Regions from separate parts of the Ruegeria sp. TM1040 genome, predicted to be linked through region 1. Evidence: riboswitches for the same ligand, from Rfam matches in the RefSeq annotation. Region 1 holds a riboswitch; each other region holds the start of a gene.
The links. A riboswitch is a leader RNA that binds a small molecule or an ion and turns the genes downstream of it on or off. The one in region 1 is predicted to bind cobalamin.
Positions count from the first base shown of each region.

Region 2: it holds a riboswitch for cobalamin, as region 1 does, so the genes downstream of both, TM1040_RS05170 (hypothetical protein) here and nrdH (glutaredoxin-like protein NrdH) in region 1, are expected to answer to the same signal.
Region 3: it holds a riboswitch for cobalamin, as region 1 does, so the genes downstream of both, TM1040_RS19120 (hypothetical protein) here and nrdH (glutaredoxin-like protein NrdH) in region 1, are expected to answer to the same signal.
Region 4: it holds a riboswitch for cobalamin, as region 1 does, so the genes downstream of both, TM1040_RS20085 (CbtB domain-containing protein) here and nrdH (glutaredoxin-like protein NrdH) in region 1, are expected to answer to the same signal.

Region 1 is NC_008044.1:545,912-550,118, forward strand. Features, by position in the region: gene nrdE (class 1b ribonucleoside-diphosphate reductase subunit alpha) at 1-1,502, opposite strand, end outside; gene nrdI (class Ib ribonucleoside-diphosphate reductase assembly flavoprotein NrdI) at 1,484-1,906, opposite strand; gene nrdH (glutaredoxin-like protein NrdH) at 1,928-2,149, opposite strand; cobalamin riboswitch at 2,250-2,443, opposite strand; gene TM1040_RS19985 (GFA family protein) at 2,688-3,062, opposite strand; gene arsB (ACR3 family arsenite efflux transporter) at 3,089-4,123, opposite strand; gene arsJ (organoarsenical effux MFS transporter ArsJ) at 4,120-4,207, opposite strand, start outside.
Region 2 is NC_008044.1:183,087-187,293, reverse strand. Features, by position in the region: gene TM1040_RS05175 (5'-nucleotidase C-terminal domain-containing protein) at 1-1,472, shown strand, start outside; RNA gene ffs (signal recognition particle sRNA small type) at 1,543-1,641, shown strand; cobalamin riboswitch at 1,802-2,036, shown strand; gene TM1040_RS05170 (hypothetical protein) at 2,160-2,606, shown strand; gene TM1040_RS05165 (protein-tyrosine phosphatase family protein) at 2,617-3,156, opposite strand; gene TM1040_RS05160 (DNA polymerase III subunit gamma/tau) at 3,380-4,207, shown strand, end outside.
Region 3 is NC_008044.1:3,099,138-3,103,344, reverse strand. Features, by position in the region: gene TM1040_RS19130 (FecCD family ABC transporter permease) at 1-35, opposite strand, end outside; gene TM1040_RS19125 (ABC transporter substrate-binding protein) at 36-968, opposite strand; gene TM1040_RS19120 (hypothetical protein) at 955-1,674, opposite strand; cobalamin riboswitch at 1,762-1,977, opposite strand; gene TM1040_RS19115 (SDR family oxidoreductase) at 2,082-2,975, shown strand; gene TM1040_RS19110 (MerR family transcriptional regulator) at 2,985-3,401, opposite strand; gene TM1040_RS19105 (cation transporter) at 3,486-4,136, shown strand.
Region 4 is NC_008044.1:2,331,683-2,335,889, forward strand. Features, by position in the region: gene TM1040_RS15515 (cobyrinate a,c-diamide synthase) at 1-409, shown strand, start outside; gene cobA (uroporphyrinogen-III C-methyltransferase) at 406-1,143, shown strand; gene TM1040_RS15525 (DUF1636 family protein) at 1,140-1,523, shown strand; cobalamin riboswitch at 1,615-1,829, shown strand; gene TM1040_RS20085 (CbtB domain-containing protein) at 1,868-2,038, shown strand; gene TM1040_RS15530 (CbtA family protein) at 2,043-2,741, shown strand; gene TM1040_RS15535 (hypothetical protein) at 2,847-3,338, shown strand; gene cobF (precorrin-6A synthase (deacetylating)) at 3,411-4,175, shown strand.

The sequences.
Region 1 (4,207 bases):
GCGTGATACAGAACCGTGCAGAAGTAGATATTGGTGAAATCCACACCTTCTGCGCTGCCGTAATGGATGCGCTCGCGGGCGAGGTATCCATGCAGGTTCATCTGACCAAGACCAATTGCGTGGCCTTCTTCGTTGCCCTTGCGGATGGAAGGTACGGAGTCGATGCTCGACATTTCCGACACTGCATTGAGCGCGCGGATCGCGGTGCCCACAGTGCCTGCCAGATCGCCACCGTCCATCGCACGGGCGATGTTCATCGAGCCAAGGTTGCAGGAAATATCCGTGCCCATCTGCTCATAGGACAGGTCGTCATTGAATTTGGACGGCTCGTTGACCTGCAGGATCTCCGAGCAGAGGTTCGACATCGCGATGCGGCCCGCAATCGGGTTTGCGGCATTCACCGTGTCCTCGAACATGATGTAAGGGTAGCCGGACTCGAACTGGATCTCGGCAATGGTCTGGAAGAACGCGCGCGCGTTGATCTTCTTTTTGCGGATCTGCGGGTTGTCCACCATCTCGTGATATTTCTCGGTGACCGAGATTTCCGAGAAGGCCTGACCGTAGACCTTTTCCACGTCATGCGGCGAGAACAGATACATGTCCTCGTTTTTCTTGGCGAGCTGGAAGGTGATGTCGGGGATCACCACGCCAAGCGAGAGCGTCTTGATGCGGATTTTCTCATCTGCGTTTTCGCGCTTGGTATCCAAGAAACGCAGAATATCCGGGTGATGCGCGTTCAGATAGACCGCGCCCGCGCCCTGGCGTGCGCCCAGCTGGTTGGCGTAGGAAAAGCTGTCCTCAAGAAGCTTCATCACCGGGATGACGCCCGAAGACTGGTTCTCGATGCCCTTGATCGGGGCGCCGTGTTCACGAATGTTGGTCAGCATCAAGGCCACGCCACCGCCGCGTTTGGAGAGCTGCAGCGCCGAGTTGATGCCGCGTCCGATCGACTCCATGTTGTCTTCGAGACGCAAGAGGAAGCAGGACACAAACTCGCCACGGGCTTTTTTGCCGGCATTGAGGAAGGTTGGCGTAGCAGGCTGGAAACGACCGTCGATGATCTCCGACATCAGCTTCATCGCGAGCTTTTCATCGCCGCGTGCCAGCGTCAGCGCGTTCATCACCACACGATCTTCATAGCGCTCGAGATAGCGCTGCCCGTCACGGGTCTTGAGCGTGTAGGAGGTGTAGTATTTGAACGCCCCGAGGAAGGACGGGAAGCGGAACTTCTTGGCGTAGGCCGCATCCCAGATCTTGCGGTGGAAGTTGCGGGAATACTGATCCAGCACCTCCGGCTCGTAATAGCCTTTCTCGACGAGGTAGCCGAGCTTTTCATCCAGCGAGTGAAAGAACACGGTGTTCTGGTTCACGTGTTGCAGGAAATACTGCCGGGCCGCCATACGGTCGGCGTCGAACTGGATGTTGCCCTCGTCGTCATAGAGGTTCAACATCGCGTTCAGCGCGTGATAGTCGAGATCGGCGGTTACGCTTGCGTCAAGCATGTCTGCTGCTCCTGTGCCGCCCAGAACCGGGCGAGGCCCGCGCGCATGCGGGCGATGTCTGTTTCGGTTCCCGCCAACTCAAAGCGGTAAAGGACGGGGACATTGCATTTCTTGGCGATCACATCCCCCGCGAGGGCAAAGGTGTCACCAAAGTTGCGGTTGCCTCCGGCAATCACACCCCTGAGGAGGGCGCGATTGCGGCTGTTATTCAGAAATTTGATGACCGGTTTTGGCACTGCGCCCCGGCCTTCACCATCGGCAAAGGTTGGCGTCACCAACACATAGGGCGCATCTACTTCGGGGGAAGGCTCCGTCTGCGGCAGCCGCAGAGCCTCGAGCCCCAGTCGCTCCATCAAACGGGCCGTATTGCCCGAACGGGAGGAGTAATAGACAAGCCCGACCACTTACCCGGTCACCTTTTACCTTTACGCCAACTGGCCGATCAAGTCAGGGCGAAAACCAGCCCAGTGCTCTTCGCCAGCGACCACCACGGGTGCCTGACGATAGCCCAGACCCTGCACCATTTCCAGAGCAGCGGCATCTTCTGTCAGATCAACGAGGTCAAAAGAGATCCCTTTCGCCTCAAGAGCGCGGGTGGTGGCGGTGCACTGCACGCAGGCAGGTTTTGAATAGACAGTGATGCTCATCTGCAAGATCCCCTCAGGTGTTGTCCTTCTGGGCGGAGAGGCCACGGCAGCCGACACCGGTTCCGGTGTCAGATGACGCGTCCGGGCCCACCGCCGCGGTCGTCGTGTGTCGTGCTCTGGCAGGTCTCCTGGCTTCGCGGCTCAAACGCCCCCTCCCGCCTTCCCAACGCAGCGATGCGTCAGTGGCACGGGCAGGGCTTGCCGCTTACAGTTGCGGGGGCAGCACCGGATTTTCACCAGTTTCCCTCTTCGCTTGCGAGTCGCCTCGAAAGAACCAAAGCAACACGATATTGATGCAGATGCGCGAAATGGTCAATATATGGTGTAGGGCGCGGTGGTTTTTGTTTTCCACAGGGCAGGGTGTTCGCCCGCGGTTTCTTTGTGGCTGCAATGTAAGGGGATCGGCAAATTCGCACACCCTTACCCCCATCTTTATCCACAGTCTTGGATCAGACGGGCCGTGTGAAATTGTCGCGCAGCTGTGTCCTGCAAGACATACTGCATAGAAAGACGCCTCCGGCGCACGCCGCCCCGGTCCTCACGCCCCGCGATTGCGAGAATGCTGATGGGCTCTGGCGAGTGGGGTGAGCCAGTGCTCGCGCCGGTCTGTCCATAGCTCATAGGTCGGCGTGAACTGGTTTGGCTGATCCATTGCTCCGAGATGGAGCTCCACCTCACCTTCGCTGCATGAATAGACCGATGATCCGCATCTCGGGCAAAAATGGCGGCCCTGATATTGTTGCGTCTGGCCGAATACTTCGACCGCCTCAGCCGGGTAAACCGCCGCGGCCCAGAACACCGCACCATGGTGCTTGCGACAATCCATGCAGTGACACAGGCCGACACCGATGGGGGACCCGGAGGCTCTGACGCGGATATCGCCGCACAGGCAGCTTGCAGTGACCTCGGACATGGTGGACCTCCTCAGCGCATGAGGGCTCAGCTTGCCTGGTGGTCTGCTCCGGTCAAGGCAAACCTGGCACGGGTGCGATTGGCAAAGGCCACCAGTGTCAGCATCACTGGAACCTCGACCAGTACGCCAACCACGGTTGCGAGCGCCGCCCCGGAGTGAAGCCCAAAGAGGCTGATCGCGACAGCCACCGCCAGTTCAAAGAAATTCGACGTCCCGATCAGCGCGCAGGGTGCTGCGATCCGATGTGGCACCCGCAGCGCATAGGCGGCGCCATAGGCGAGAAAGAAGATCCCGTAGCTCTGGATCAGGATGGGCACGGCGATCATCGCAATCACGCTCGGGCGGTCCAGAATGACCTGACCTTGCAGGCCAAACAGGATCACCACCGTTGTGATCAGCCCCAGCATCGAGAGCGGTTTGATCCGTGCGAGAAAGGCCGTGATACGCGCCTCTTCCGCCAAACGGTTGCGGGTCCAGAGACCGGCCATCAGCGGCAGAGCAACAAACAGCACCGCCGACAGGATCAGCGTGCTCCATGGCACCTCAATGTCCGTGACACCCAAGAGAAAGGCCACGATAGGGGCAAAGGCCACCACCATGATGAGATCGTTCACCGAGACTTGCAGCAGGGTGTAGCTTTCGTCGCCCCGGGTGAGTTGCGACCACACAAAAACCATCGCGGTGCAGGGCGCGGCCCCCAAAAGGATCAGCCCCGCGATATACTGCTGTGCGTCTTGTGGCTCCAGAAAGGGCGCAAAGACCACCTCGAAGAACAGCACGCCAAGTGCGGCCATGGTAAAGGGTTTGATCAGCCAGTTGACCACCAGCGTGATCGCAAGGCCCTTGGGCTGGCGCGCCACATCTCGTAGGCTTCGTGGGTTCACGCCAATCATCATCGGGTAAACCATGGCCCAGATCAGTGCCGCGACCACTAAATTGACACGGGCCACCTCCAGCGCGGCGATGGCCTCCATCACGCCGGGGGCCAGACTGCCAAGCGCAATGCCGGCCGTCATCGCCAATGCCACCCAGAGGCTCAGGTATTTCTCGAAGATGCTCATGCCGTGGCTCTTTCAGATGTAGGGGCAGAGAGGCGCCCTGCAGCCAATGCGCTAAGTGCGATCATCAGGGCTGCGGTGCCAAGG
Region 2 (4,207 bases), 360 kb from region 1:
ACATCACACCGCTTTCAGCAGATGACACCTTGCCAGTTCACAAACATCTGATCCTGACGCGGCACTTTCGAAGGGCGACAGGTGGCCAGGATGGTGTGGCGGAGGTCAAGATTGGCCTGCTGTCGGTGCTGCCCCCTCAAACCATGCTCTGGGACGCGGACCATCTGGCCGGACGCTTGCATGTGGATGACATGCTGCGCAGCGCAAAGGCTGCGATTTCAGACCTGCGGGCGTCCGGTGCGGATGTGGTGATTGCCCTCGCCCACACAGGAGAAGGCGATGACACTGCGCGGGACGGAATGGAAAACGCGCTTCGCCCCCTGTCGCGTCTGCCCGGTCTCGACGCAGCCATCGGAGGGCATACGCATTTGTTGCTCCCACCGCCCGACGGCTCGGGACGTGACTGGGAGATTCCGGTCGTCATGCCCGGGTCCGGCGGGTCTCATCTCGGGGTGATAGATCTCGGCCTGCGTCAGACGCCACAGGGCTGGCGCGTTGAAGGCGGCAGCGCGGCGCTACGCGCCGTAGCGCATCAAACCCGCGACGGTCTGCGCCCGGTTGTTTCTGAGGCACCAGATCTCGTTCTGGCGCTACGGGATGTCCACGAACAGACGCGTGCCGAGATGGCGGCAAAAGTCGGCACATTGTCCGAGGCACATCATTCCTATTTCACCTATTTTGCTGAAGATCGCGCCCTCGCACTCATTGCGACGGCACAGGCTGCCGCAGTGCAGCCGATGCTGCTGAAATCAGAGTATGCGGACCTGCCACTTTTGTCTGCCGTGGCGCCGGCCAAATTTGGCGGGCGCGCCGGGCCGCTCAATTACACGGACGTCCCACCGGGAGAGATCTCGCGCCGTCATGTCGCAGATATTTATAGTTACCCCAACGAGTTGCGCTGCATCATCGTCAACGGCCATCAAGTGCGAGACTGGCTCGAGATGTCCGCAGGGCTCTTTAATCAGCTGGAGCCTGATGCAGACGCGCGCCTGCTGGCAGATCCTGCGCGCCCGGGGCACAACTTTGATGTCATTTTCGGCCTGCAGTATGAAATCGACCCTCGAGAGCACGCGCGATTTGATGCCGAAGGACGCAGGCTCCATGAAGGGCCGGGGCGGATCAGGAACCTGCAGTGGAATGGCCGCCCCATGCACGGGGACCAGCAGTTTGCAGTTGCCTTCAACAGCTACCGCAGCAGCGGCGGTGGCAATTTTCGAATGCTTATGGATGCGCCCGGTCTGCCCCTGCCGCCGCAGATGATCCGGGATGTGGTCGGCGCCTATGTGGCCTCTGCACATGACCTTTCCGCCGTCTTTCCGGCGCCCTGGCGCTTCAGCCCGGACTTGGGCGTGGATGCGATTGCCCTCACGGGCCCGGGTGCCAGGCGCCACCTCCATGAATTGCCCGAGAATGTGGCCCGCTCCGCAACAGAGCTCGACACTGGGTTTCTGGCGCTGAAGCTGCGCCTCTGAGCGCGCGACACACGAGGATTCAAACCGGCAGCGGGTTGTCATCTTTCCGCGGCTTCCCTATATCGGGATTCGAGAGGTTGGCGCGGGCAAGCGCCTCGCCAACCTGGTCAGGTCCGGAAGGAAGCAGCCACAACGAGCCCCGCTTGGGTCGATGTCCAGCCTCTCACTTGTCACACGACCCCGCCCCAGGCGGGGTTTTGTGTTTGATGAGCCTGCTCCCTACCTGCACATCCTCGCATTGTCTTGCGCATCCCATGTGTCTTGTGCCGCGCCGCTGACCTATTTCGCGCTCGCAGAAAGATCCCAGTTGACGAGGCGACTTACCGCTGCGTAGCATCCAGACAGATGGTTCCTGCCTCTGTTTGGGGTGGGATGAAAAGGGAATACGGTGAGGCTTTGGACCATTGGGTCCCGCCAAGTCCGTGACTGCCCCCGCAACTGTGAGCGGCGAGTTCCCCGGCAAAGCCACTGACCCCAACGTCGTAACCGGCAAAAAAGGGTCGGGAAGGGCCGGTTCGCGATGACCCGCAAGTCAGGAGACCTGCCATCGGCAATGTAAACCTGAAGCCGGGCGGGGTGTCTCGGAGGAGGTCTGATGGCTGATCACTCCGCGCCCGAAGGGCCTGATCCCATCCGATGTCCCGCTCATCCCTACGGCCCCTTGATCCGAGTGCGGAGGGCACGAGAATGACGGACCACACAGAGACGCGTGACGCGGGCACGCATGAGTTTGTATCAACAACATGTTTGCACCTCGGGCGCCCCTGCCCAGCGGCGCAGCGGATGCTGGCGGCGCTGGCAAAAGCGCTCGACAGCGCCCGCGGGCTTACGAAAGACGATTTCGAAATCAGTGGTGAAAGCCGCCTCGATGGCTGTGAGAAAGCCTGCCCGGCGCGATTTGCCGCAAGTCATGCCCGTATTCGGGTGTTTTGCGATGTGCAGGCCACGACCAAAACAGAGACGCTGGACCGATTTGCGGATGCAATGTTGTCGGCAGACGGGGGCAGCGCGCATGGCACCTCCAGCGCAGACATGCCCCGCGCGTTTGGCGAAGCCCGCCCAGCGCGTCCGCCCGTGCAAGCGCCCTCAATTCGCCACCCGCAGGGGGCACAGAGACCACGTCTGATGAGCTAAGCTGCTCGGCCTATGCTGGCGGCGCTTGGCGACGGCGGCCATAGGCCCAGGCCATCTGCGCATCCGTTTCCACCGCACAGGGCCTCAGGGCCCTGAGCCGTGCAAGAGCTGCATCCGGCGGCTCGCCGCTCTCGATCATCAGCCGGAGCACTGCCATGCCGGATCGTCCACAGCCGCCACGGCAATGCACAAGGACACGCCCTCCACCCGACAAGGCCTGCCGCGCGAGCGCGCTGACCTGATGCCAATGATCCTCAAGATCCTTTGTCGGGGTCTGGTAATCCTCAACCGGCATATGAAACCAGCGGCTGCCAAGCCCCTGAATGTCCGTGCCCAGAGTCTCTACGCCAAGGATAACATGCTCGACGCGCGTGGTCATCGAGATCACCATAGACGGGCGCCATTCGTGGATCAGGCGCAGATCGGCGGCATAATCGCCCCCTGCACCGGGCGCCCGGCTCAGGGCGAGGATCCCATCGCCCACCGAAAGCGCATGTAGCGACAAAGTTGGTTCAGCCTGCTGCGGCTGCAATTTCGTAGCACTTACCATTTACTCTCCCCCCCGGGAGCCGCGGACCCATATCCGCGATACCGTCTTGTCACCTTAGCCTGCCAAAGCGTCCTACAGGTAGTCTTTTCTGTCACCTCGCCATTCTGCACGATCATCCCCAACAGCGGTGGACGAAGCTGTCGTCGGAGCTTAGTTTGCACGGAACACTTGGCGCTGGGGTCGAATCCGGCCTGCGCCCCTAAAGACCATTCGAAAGGCCCTCATGAGCGAGCACAGCCCCGAGATCTCTGACGCAGTACAGAGCGGACAATATCAGGTTCTGGCACGCAAGTACCGGCCCGAAACCTTTGCTGATCTCGTCGGGCAAGACGCTATGGTGCGCACGCTCAAGAACGCCTTTGCCGCGGATCGCATTGCGCAGGCCTTCATCATGACGGGCATCCGCGGCACGGGCAAAACCACCACCGCGCGGATCATTGCCAAGGGCATGAACTGTATTGGCGAGGATGGCCAAGGTGGCCCCACTACTGAGCCTTGCGGCAAGTGCGAGCACTGCACCGCAATCATGGAAGGCCGCCACGTCGACGTGATGGAGATGGACGCCGCATCGCGCACCGGCGTGGGCGACATTCGCGAGATCATCGACAGCGTGGCCTATCGTGCGGCCTCGGCGCGCTACAAGATCTATATCATCGACGAGGTTCACATGCTGTCGACCTCGGCCTTCAATGCGTTGCTGAAAACGCTGGAAGAGCCGCCCGCGCATGTGAAGTTCATTTTTGCCACCACCGAGATCCGCAAGGTGCCTGTGACGGTGCTCTCCCGCTGTCAACGCTTTGATCTGCGCAGGATCGAACCGGAGGTGATGATCGACCTCTTGCGCCGGATTGCGACCAGCGAGCAGGCCGAGATTGCCGACGATGCGCTGGCGCTCATTACCCGCGCGGCAGAAGGATCGGCCCGGGATGCGACATCCCTTTTGGACCAGGCAATCAGCCATGGTGCCGGAGAAACCACGGCCGATCAGGTCCGTGCAATGCTTGGCCTTGCCGATCGGGGCCGGGTGCTGGATCTGATGGATATGATCCTG
Region 3 (4,207 bases), 650 kb from region 1:
GAGGCTGGCAGCAACAGGGGCGATCCGCGACGCATTTACGGCAGCTTTGCAAGTTGATTGTTCACCGTCTCCACGCCATCGGCAAAGCGCATCCCCAACAGCGTTTCCGAGAAGGGGACGGTTACAAAACGCCCCTCTTTGACCGCGCGCAACGCGCTCAATACTGGGTCCGCTTCCATGTGCGCGCGTTTTTCTGCGGCGGTCGACCAATCCGCCTCGATCAACAGGATCACATCCGGGTCTGCGGCAACCACATGCTCCCAAGAGAGATCGACCCAAGTGCCGGGCACATCGCTGCTGATGCTCTGAAGCCCCGTGAGCGACGCCAGCAGCGCAGGCCCGCCACAACACCCGATGGAGAAAGGCGTCTCTGCGCCGCTATCATAGATGAAGGCAGTCTGCCCCGCCCCGGACGGCGCTGCTTTGACAGAGTCCAACCGCTGTTGAAGGGTATCGATCAATGCGTTCGCACGGTCTTCTACGTTGAATATTTTTCCAACAGTTTCAATATCTTCAAAGATCGGGGCAACGGTCAAGGGCACGTCCTGAAGGTGTTTGTCCTTGCAGGAGGCATCCACAAGATAGGTGCCAATCCCGAGGTCGTGCCATTTCTCGGCGGCACCGAGATTGTCCTCAGAAAACGCCGATCCAAAGCCGGCAAACAAAAAGTCCGGTTCCTGCGCCAATACCACCTCTGCGGCTGGGTATTTTTCAGCCAGAACCGGCACGCTCTCGTAGGCGTCGTTCCATTGCGCGGGAATCGCGTCGTCAATGTACGCGGTTCCAACCATCGCTTCCTGCAGGCCCAGCGCCAGCATGACTTCGGTTGCCTGCTGGTTGAGCGTGATCGCGCGGCTCGGCGTTTTATCGAACACTTGAGAGACGCCGCAGCTTTGGATGGTGACGGCATCAGCATGCGCTGCAGATGCCATGAGGCCGAGCAATGGCAAAAGGTTACGCAGTTTCATGGGAGACTCCCGTTTGATGGAAAATGAGATGTTCAAGCCTACCGCCCTGCACAAGGACGGTTTTGACAAAACGCTGGATCTCCGAGAGATCCGGAACCCGATACCAATCCCCGCGCGGATAATGCACGATCACCGGCCCCGCATTGCAGGGAAAGACGCAGCCCGTTGTGGTGACCAGACAGCTGTCCCCAAGCCCCGCGCGCCGGATTTCCGACTTGAGATGATCCGCAAGGTTCGGTGCGTCTTTGAGGTGGCAACGCGGACCGGTACAGACCAGGAGATGGTGCTGATGCGGTGGGGGCAGATCCCAGCCTTTGCCGATCTCGCCTCTGGGCCGATCCACGACCCGCTGCAACGAGACCTCTGCGCTGGCAACCGCCCGGATCACGTCGTCGTCATGCTCGGGGCTGCTCGCAAAGAAAACTTCGGGGGGAACGCCATTCTGCTGCGCGCACCATGCCCCCGCCGCACCCGGTAGCCAGTTTTCCAGTGATTGCGAAAACGGAAGGCCCACAGGACGCAGGTCGATTCGGCGCGCACCACGCGCCCTGAGTGTGTCCAGCGCTTGCCATAGCCCGACCCCGTCTGCCTCCAGCCGAATGGCCATCGCAGGTTTGGGCGCAAGCTCTTCGAGCCGTCTCGAAAGCGCCGCAAACCGCTTTGTGCTGACGTAATTGGCTGAAATCAGATAGAGATAAACGTGCATCCCAACCTCCGACCAAGAGGCGTGCAAGTGTGACTCATCAGAGTTTTGACATCTGGCATCGCGTCCTCCGCGGGCCCACCGCCCGCTTGGTTAAAAAGTCGCGATGGCAGGTCTCCTGACTTGCGGGTTATTGCGCGTCCCTCCCTTCCCGATCCATGAGGATCAGTGGGCTGTGACGGGGCGCTCGCCGCTTACAGTTGCGGGGGCAGTTTCGGATTTGGCGCCCTTTGGCTCCTCCGCACCGAATTCCCTTTTCATCCCACCGGCCTTAGGCGTCGGGGAACCATCGCCCCTCTCATGCGGCAGTCTTTTCGCCTGTGTCAAGCGACGACGGCTGCACATAATCGCAGCTGGCCGTCTGCAGCAGGTGCTTGCATCTGCCCGCATCCGCCCGCATGTTCTGCCATATGACCCAAGACACCACCCGTAAAACGCTGCTTTGCTTTGGCTTTGGCTACACGGCCCGCGCGCTGGCAAAGATCCTGCCGCGCGACGCGTGGCGCATCATCGGAACAACCCGGGATCGCTGCGAGGACCAATCCGAGAGTGGGGTGGAATTGATGACATGGCCCGGACAAGATGTGCCGCTTCGGGATGTAACGCATATTCTGCTCTCCATCAGTCCTTCAGAAGACGGCGATCCCGTCCTAAATGCGCTTGGCGCCGAGATTGCTGCGCTGCCGTCGTTGGAGTGGATCGGCTATCTGTCGACAACTGCCGTATATGGTGATCACGATGGCGGCTGGGTTGACGAGATGACTCCCGCAACCCCGTCGAGCCAGCGCGGAAACTGGCGCGTCCGCGCCGAAGAAGAGTGGAGCAGCCTCGCAGGACTGCCCCTGCATATCTTTCGCCTTGCCGGGATCTATGGCCCGGGTCGTGGACCCTTTGCCAAGCTGATGGCGGGCAAGGCGCGCCGTATCGTCAAACCCGGTCAGGTGTTTTCGCGCGCCCATGTGGAGGACATCGCGCAGGTTCTCAAAGCATCGATCCAGGCGCCAAATCCAGGCGCGATCTACAATGTCTGCGACGATGAACCCGCTCCACCGCAGGATGTTCTGGGCTACGCTGCAGAGCTCCTGGGCCTGCCGATCCCATCCGAGGTTCCCTTTGACGAAGCCGGGATGAGCCCGATGGCGCGCAGTTTTTACGGTGAAAACAAACGTGTGCGCAACGCACGGATCAAGGACGAGCTCGGGGTGAAGTTGCGCTACCCGGATTATCGAAGCGGATTGCAGGCGGTCTTTTCAGCGGAGGACATGGAGAAATTTGTCCCGCCTGCGGATCCACCCGGCGTGTAAACAACACCTTCAATCATGGTCGCCCAAGCACAAGCTATGGTCCCCCAAGGCGCTCAGGACCTGGCACTGACCACCATTGCCACCTTGGCACAGGGTGGTGATCCGCTCCAACTCGGCCTCGAGACGGCGTAAGCGCGCGATCCGCGCCCGCACCTTTTCAAGCTGCGACTGCGCGATGCGATCGGCAGCTCTGCAATCCTGGCCCAGCTGCCCGTTGAGCCCCATCAAGTCCCTGATTTCTTCTAATGTAAAACCGAGATCGCGGGCATGTTTGATAAAGCCAAGCCGCTCCAGCCCCGCCTGATCGTAGCGCCTTTGATTGCCGGCATTTCTACTGGCATGGTCGATCAAACCGATCTCTTCGTAATAGCGAATGGTCGGAACCTTGACCCCGGTGGCCTTGGACAATGCACCAATGGACAGCATCAAATCCCCCTTGAACCTCTAGTCACTAGAGCAATTAAGTTCCTCTCGAATCGAATTCAAGACGAAGCGCAAAGGACCTGACTCATGGCAGGATGCTGCAACCACACCGCCCGCTTTGACGGAGTATCAAAGGAATATAAACGCCGCCTGTGGGCTGTGATCGTGATCAACGCGGCGATGTTCTGTGTTGAAATGGCCGCTGGTCAAGCCGCAGGCAGCCAGGCGCTGAAAGCCGATGCGCTTGATTTTCTAGGGGATGCGCTCACCTACGGGATCTCGCTGGCAGTCATCGGAGCCAGCCTGCGTACGCGGGCGCTGGCCGCAATTGGCAAGGGTGTGAGCCTTCTGCTGATGGGCGGCTGGGTCTTTGGTTCTACAATTTGGAACGTCTTTGTTGTGGGCGTGCCCGAGGCGCAGGTCATGGGCGTGATCGGATTTCTTGCGCTCGCTGCGAACCTGTTGTCCGTGGCCCTGCTGGCCGCCTACAAAGACGGCGACGCCAACGTCCGATCCGTCTGGCTCTGTTCACGCAACGACGCGGTCGGCAATGTTGCGGTCATGATCGCCGCGCTTGGGGTTTGGGGCACCTCAACCGGTTGGCCCGACCTGATTGTGGCAGGCATCATGGCCGGATTGTTCCTCAATTCTGCCCTGCAGATCTTGCGCCAAGCACTCGCCGAATGGCGTAGTGAGGAAAATCAGGCCGAGGCCCATGATCCCGGCCCTGCACACTGATTTTCGGGTGGCTGGGTCGCAAATAATGTATCACTTCTCCCTTGCGTGCTTGCCATTCCCCGGCCAAGCGC
Region 4 (4,207 bases), 1.4 Mb from region 1:
CTCCACCCTCGCCGCAGCCGACATCTGGCGCAAAGGCATGGCAGAACACGCAAAAACCAAACCGGTGCATGGCGAGTGCGGCGGCTACATGGCCCTTGGCGAGGCCTTGATCGACAAGGACGGCACGCGGCACCAGATGGCGGGGCTCCTTGGGCTTGTGACATCCTATGAAAAGCGCAAGTTCCACCTCGGGTATCGCCGCGCAGCGCTAGAAGCGCCGATGCCGGGCTTTGACAGCGGCGCGTTTCTGCGCGGACATGAGTTCCATTATTCGACCATCCTCGACGAGCCAGACGCCCCACTGGCCCGGGTGATGGACGCCGACGGCAACCCGGTGCCCGAGACCGGCTCCGTCAAAGGCCATGTCACCGGTACGTTCTTTCACCTCATCACCGGAGAGCAGCCATGAGCGGGTTTGTCAGTTTTGTGTCCTCCGGGCCGGGCGATCCCGAGCTTTTGACCCTCAAGGCGGTCAAGCGGCTGGAGGCGGCTGACGCGGTGCTGTTTGATGATCTGTCGTCCGGGCCGATCCTTTCCCATGCGCGCGCGGATGCGGATATGGTTGGCGTCGGAAAACGCGCCGGGCGCCCCTCGCCCAAGCAAGACCACGTCAGCCAGCTCTTGGTGGAATACGCCCAGTCCGGCGCCCATGTGGTGCGTCTGAAATCGGGCGATTCAGGTGTGTTTGGGCGCCTCGAAGAAGAAATGGTGGCGCTGCGCGCCGCTGGCATCAAATACGAGATCATTCCCGGTGTCACCGCCGCCTCGGCAGCCGCTGCGGCGGCGGGTATTCCGCTCACGCGGCGGCTGACGGCACGGCGCCTGCAGTTTATCACGGGCCATGACGTGACCGGCGGCCTGCCCGAGCATATGAACCTCACCGCTCTTGCAGACCCCGAGGCCACAACCGTGGTCTACATGGGCAAACGCACCTTTGCGACTTTGCTTGAGCTGCTTCTTGAGGCAGGCCTGCCAGAGACCACACCGGCGCTGGTGGCGCTTGGGGTCTCGACCCCCGCCCAAGAGCTGCACCGGGTGACAGTGGCTGCCCTGCCGGACCTCCTGGAGGCCATCATCTCCCCCGCGCCAGTGTTGATCCTTTATGGCCCCTTGGCCGACGATGACGCGCTCGTGTCGCAATGACCGCACCGGTGATCTCGCTGTGCCGGACCTGCCAAGATGCCGATCCCGCGCTGCTGCCCCAATTGGCAGCGGCGCTGCGGGAGGCTCATCCAAGGGCCCTGCTGCAATCGGTTGACTGCATGTCGGGTTGTGCACGCCCGCAGACCCTCTCGGTGCGCCAAAGCGGCAAGACAGCCTATCTCTTTGGGGAGATCACAGCAGCGGACCTACCCGATATACTCAGGTTTCTGCGGCTCTACGAGGCAAGCGCCGATGGCACCTTCACGGATGCGCGCCCAATTGGCGAGCTGAGGTTCAAAGCCATCGCGCGCATCCCTGCCCCCCTGCCCGAAACTACCGCCGCGTCACAAACTGGCTCCGCCGCCTCTCCCGAGGAGTGAGGCTGCCAGTCAGAGACCACCTGCGTGATAAAATGCCGCGAATGCGCGCTCCAAGGGCGGTTTCATGCTTGACCGATCGCGCGCGCGCGCCGCATTGTCGACGGCATACGGTGTCCCAGAGCGCAAAGCGCCGGGACTGAAACGGGAATGAGGAACGGCGGACCCAATCGCGGCGCCAAAGCCTCAACCGCCCCCGCGACTGTGAGCGGTGAGCGACATTCAGCATCCACTGGCCGCTGGGCCGGGAAGGAGAATGATCGCCGCGACCCGCGAGTCAGGAGACCGGCCGTATGAAACGAGGACAGTGAATGTGTCGTCGGGTGTGACGACACGGAGGACGAATTATGACGACCAAGACGCTCAACACGACCGCTTCTGCCAGCCAGATCATCCCGGTTCTTTTCGCCGTGGTACTGGGTCTGGGGATCATCACCGTGACCGGCCATGTGCAGGCCTCCACCCTGCATGATGCTGCGCATGATGTGCGCCACGCGACCGGCTTCCCCTGCCACTAAGCAGATGTTCGCACGCATTTTGACCAGCGCGTTGTTCGCTGGTGCTGCAGCGGGGCTGATTGCCGCCCTTCTGCAGCTTTTCTTCGTGCAGCCGGTGCTTTTGCATGCCGAACTCTATGAATCGGGCGCGCTTGTGCATTTCGGCGGCGAGACCGTATCCGCCCATCCCGAATTGCCGGGCATCTTTGACGAGCCGATGCGCAATTTGCTCAGCATCCTCTTCACCATGCTGATTTACACTGGCTACGCGCTGATCCTGGTGGCCTTGATGTCGGTTGCGGAGCGGCAAGGCCATGAAATCCGCACCGGACAGGGCTTGCTGTGGGGATTGGCAGGCTTTGTGGCGCTTCACTTTGCGCCCGGTTTTTCGCTCGCACCAGAAGTGCCCGGCGTTGCCGCCGCCGATGTGGGCGCCCGTCAGATCTGGTGGGCCGCCACAGTGGCGAGCGCAGGTGTTGCCATGTGGCTGATCGCTTTTGGCGGTAATCTGGTGGCCTATGTGGTGGCCGCGCTCTTGTTGATGGCGCCGCATGTGATCGGCGCGCCGGAGCCCGAGACCTTTGCAGGTCCGGTGCCAACCGAGATCGGCGCCCTTTTTGCGGCGCGCGCCTTGGGGATCGGCATGGCGGCATGGGCATTGCTCGGCGTGTTCTGTGCCTATTTCTGGCAGACCGAAGCCGCACATGCGGATGCCAACACTTAGGCGGCTCTCCAGGCTGTCCCCGCTGCGTCATTGCATGCAGCGGGGACAGCCTGCGAGACTGCGCTGCAGCCTCAAATACGTTTACTTTCCGGAGAATGACCTTCCATGTCCCGTTCGCTCGCTCTGTTTGCCATTGGCCTTGTGTTTGGGGGCGGTATCGGATTTCTGACCGCCGCAGGAAACGGCGTCACCCTGGATGGGCATGATCACTCTGATCCTGCGCACCACGGTGGCGGATCCGGCGTGGCCACGCACGACCATTCCGCACTGGTGAATTCCCCCTCTGGTCCAGAGGCGCCCTCGGTCGAGATCCACGTCACGCCCGACGCGATGTCCGGTTGGAACCTGCAAGTGGAGACCAAGAACTTTCGCTTCGCCCCGGAGCATGCCTCGGGGGCCGATCAACCCGGCGAGGGCCATGCACATGTCTATGTGAACGGCGAGAAAATCACGCGCCTCTATGGGTCCTGGCTGCATCTTGCGGCCTTGCCCGAAGGCGAGACCGAGGTGAAAGTCTCTCTGAGTTCCAACAGCCATGGCACCATCGCCGTCGACGGCGTGCCGGTCGAGGCGCGCGTTGTCGTGAGTGCCCCCTGATGGGGCACTCTTGACCTCTTTGCGCGGGCGTCCCATTGCGGGGCGACGGATTTAACGGATGGAGAGCCTTCTATGCTCCAGCTCAGTCTGATCGGGATCGGCACCGGCAACCCCAAGCACCTGACCCGCGAGGCGATGGAGGCAATCTGCGCGCAGGATTTGATCCTGATACCCAACAAGGGCGCAGGCAAGGACGACCTTGCCGGGCTGCGGCAAGCGATCTGCGCCGATGTCCTGGCGGGCGCGGCATCGGCGCCCAAGATCGTCGAATTCGACCTTCCCGTGCGTGATCCGGCCACTCCGGATTACCGCCAGCGGGTCGAGGACTGGCACGACGCCATCGCAGAGGTTTGGCAGGCCACACTCGCTGCACATCTCCCCAAAGGCGGGCAAGCCGGGTTTCTGGTTTGGGGCGACCCCTCACTCTATGACAGCACCATGCGCATTGCCGAGCGTCTTGGTCAGCGCATGGAAATGCAGATGCGGGTGATCCCCGGCATCACCTCGGTGCAAGCGCTGACGGCGGCGCATGGGGTGCCCCTCAACCGGATCGGCGCGCCCGTGCAGATCACCACCGGACGCCAGCTCCGCGATGCGGGCTGGCCCGCGGGCTGTGACACGTTGGTCATCATGCTGGATGGGGAGTGCTCGTTCCAGAGCGTCGACCGTCCCGAACAGGTCATGATCCACTGGTCCGCCTATGCGGGGATGGAAAACGAGATCAATATCGCCGGGCGTCTCTCCGACGTGCAGGACCAGATCCTGTCAGTGCGCGCCCGCGCACGGCGCGATCATGGCTGGATCATGGACATCTACATGCTGGAACGCCTGCGCTGACCCCAGCCATTTTTCGTGACGCTCGGCGGTTC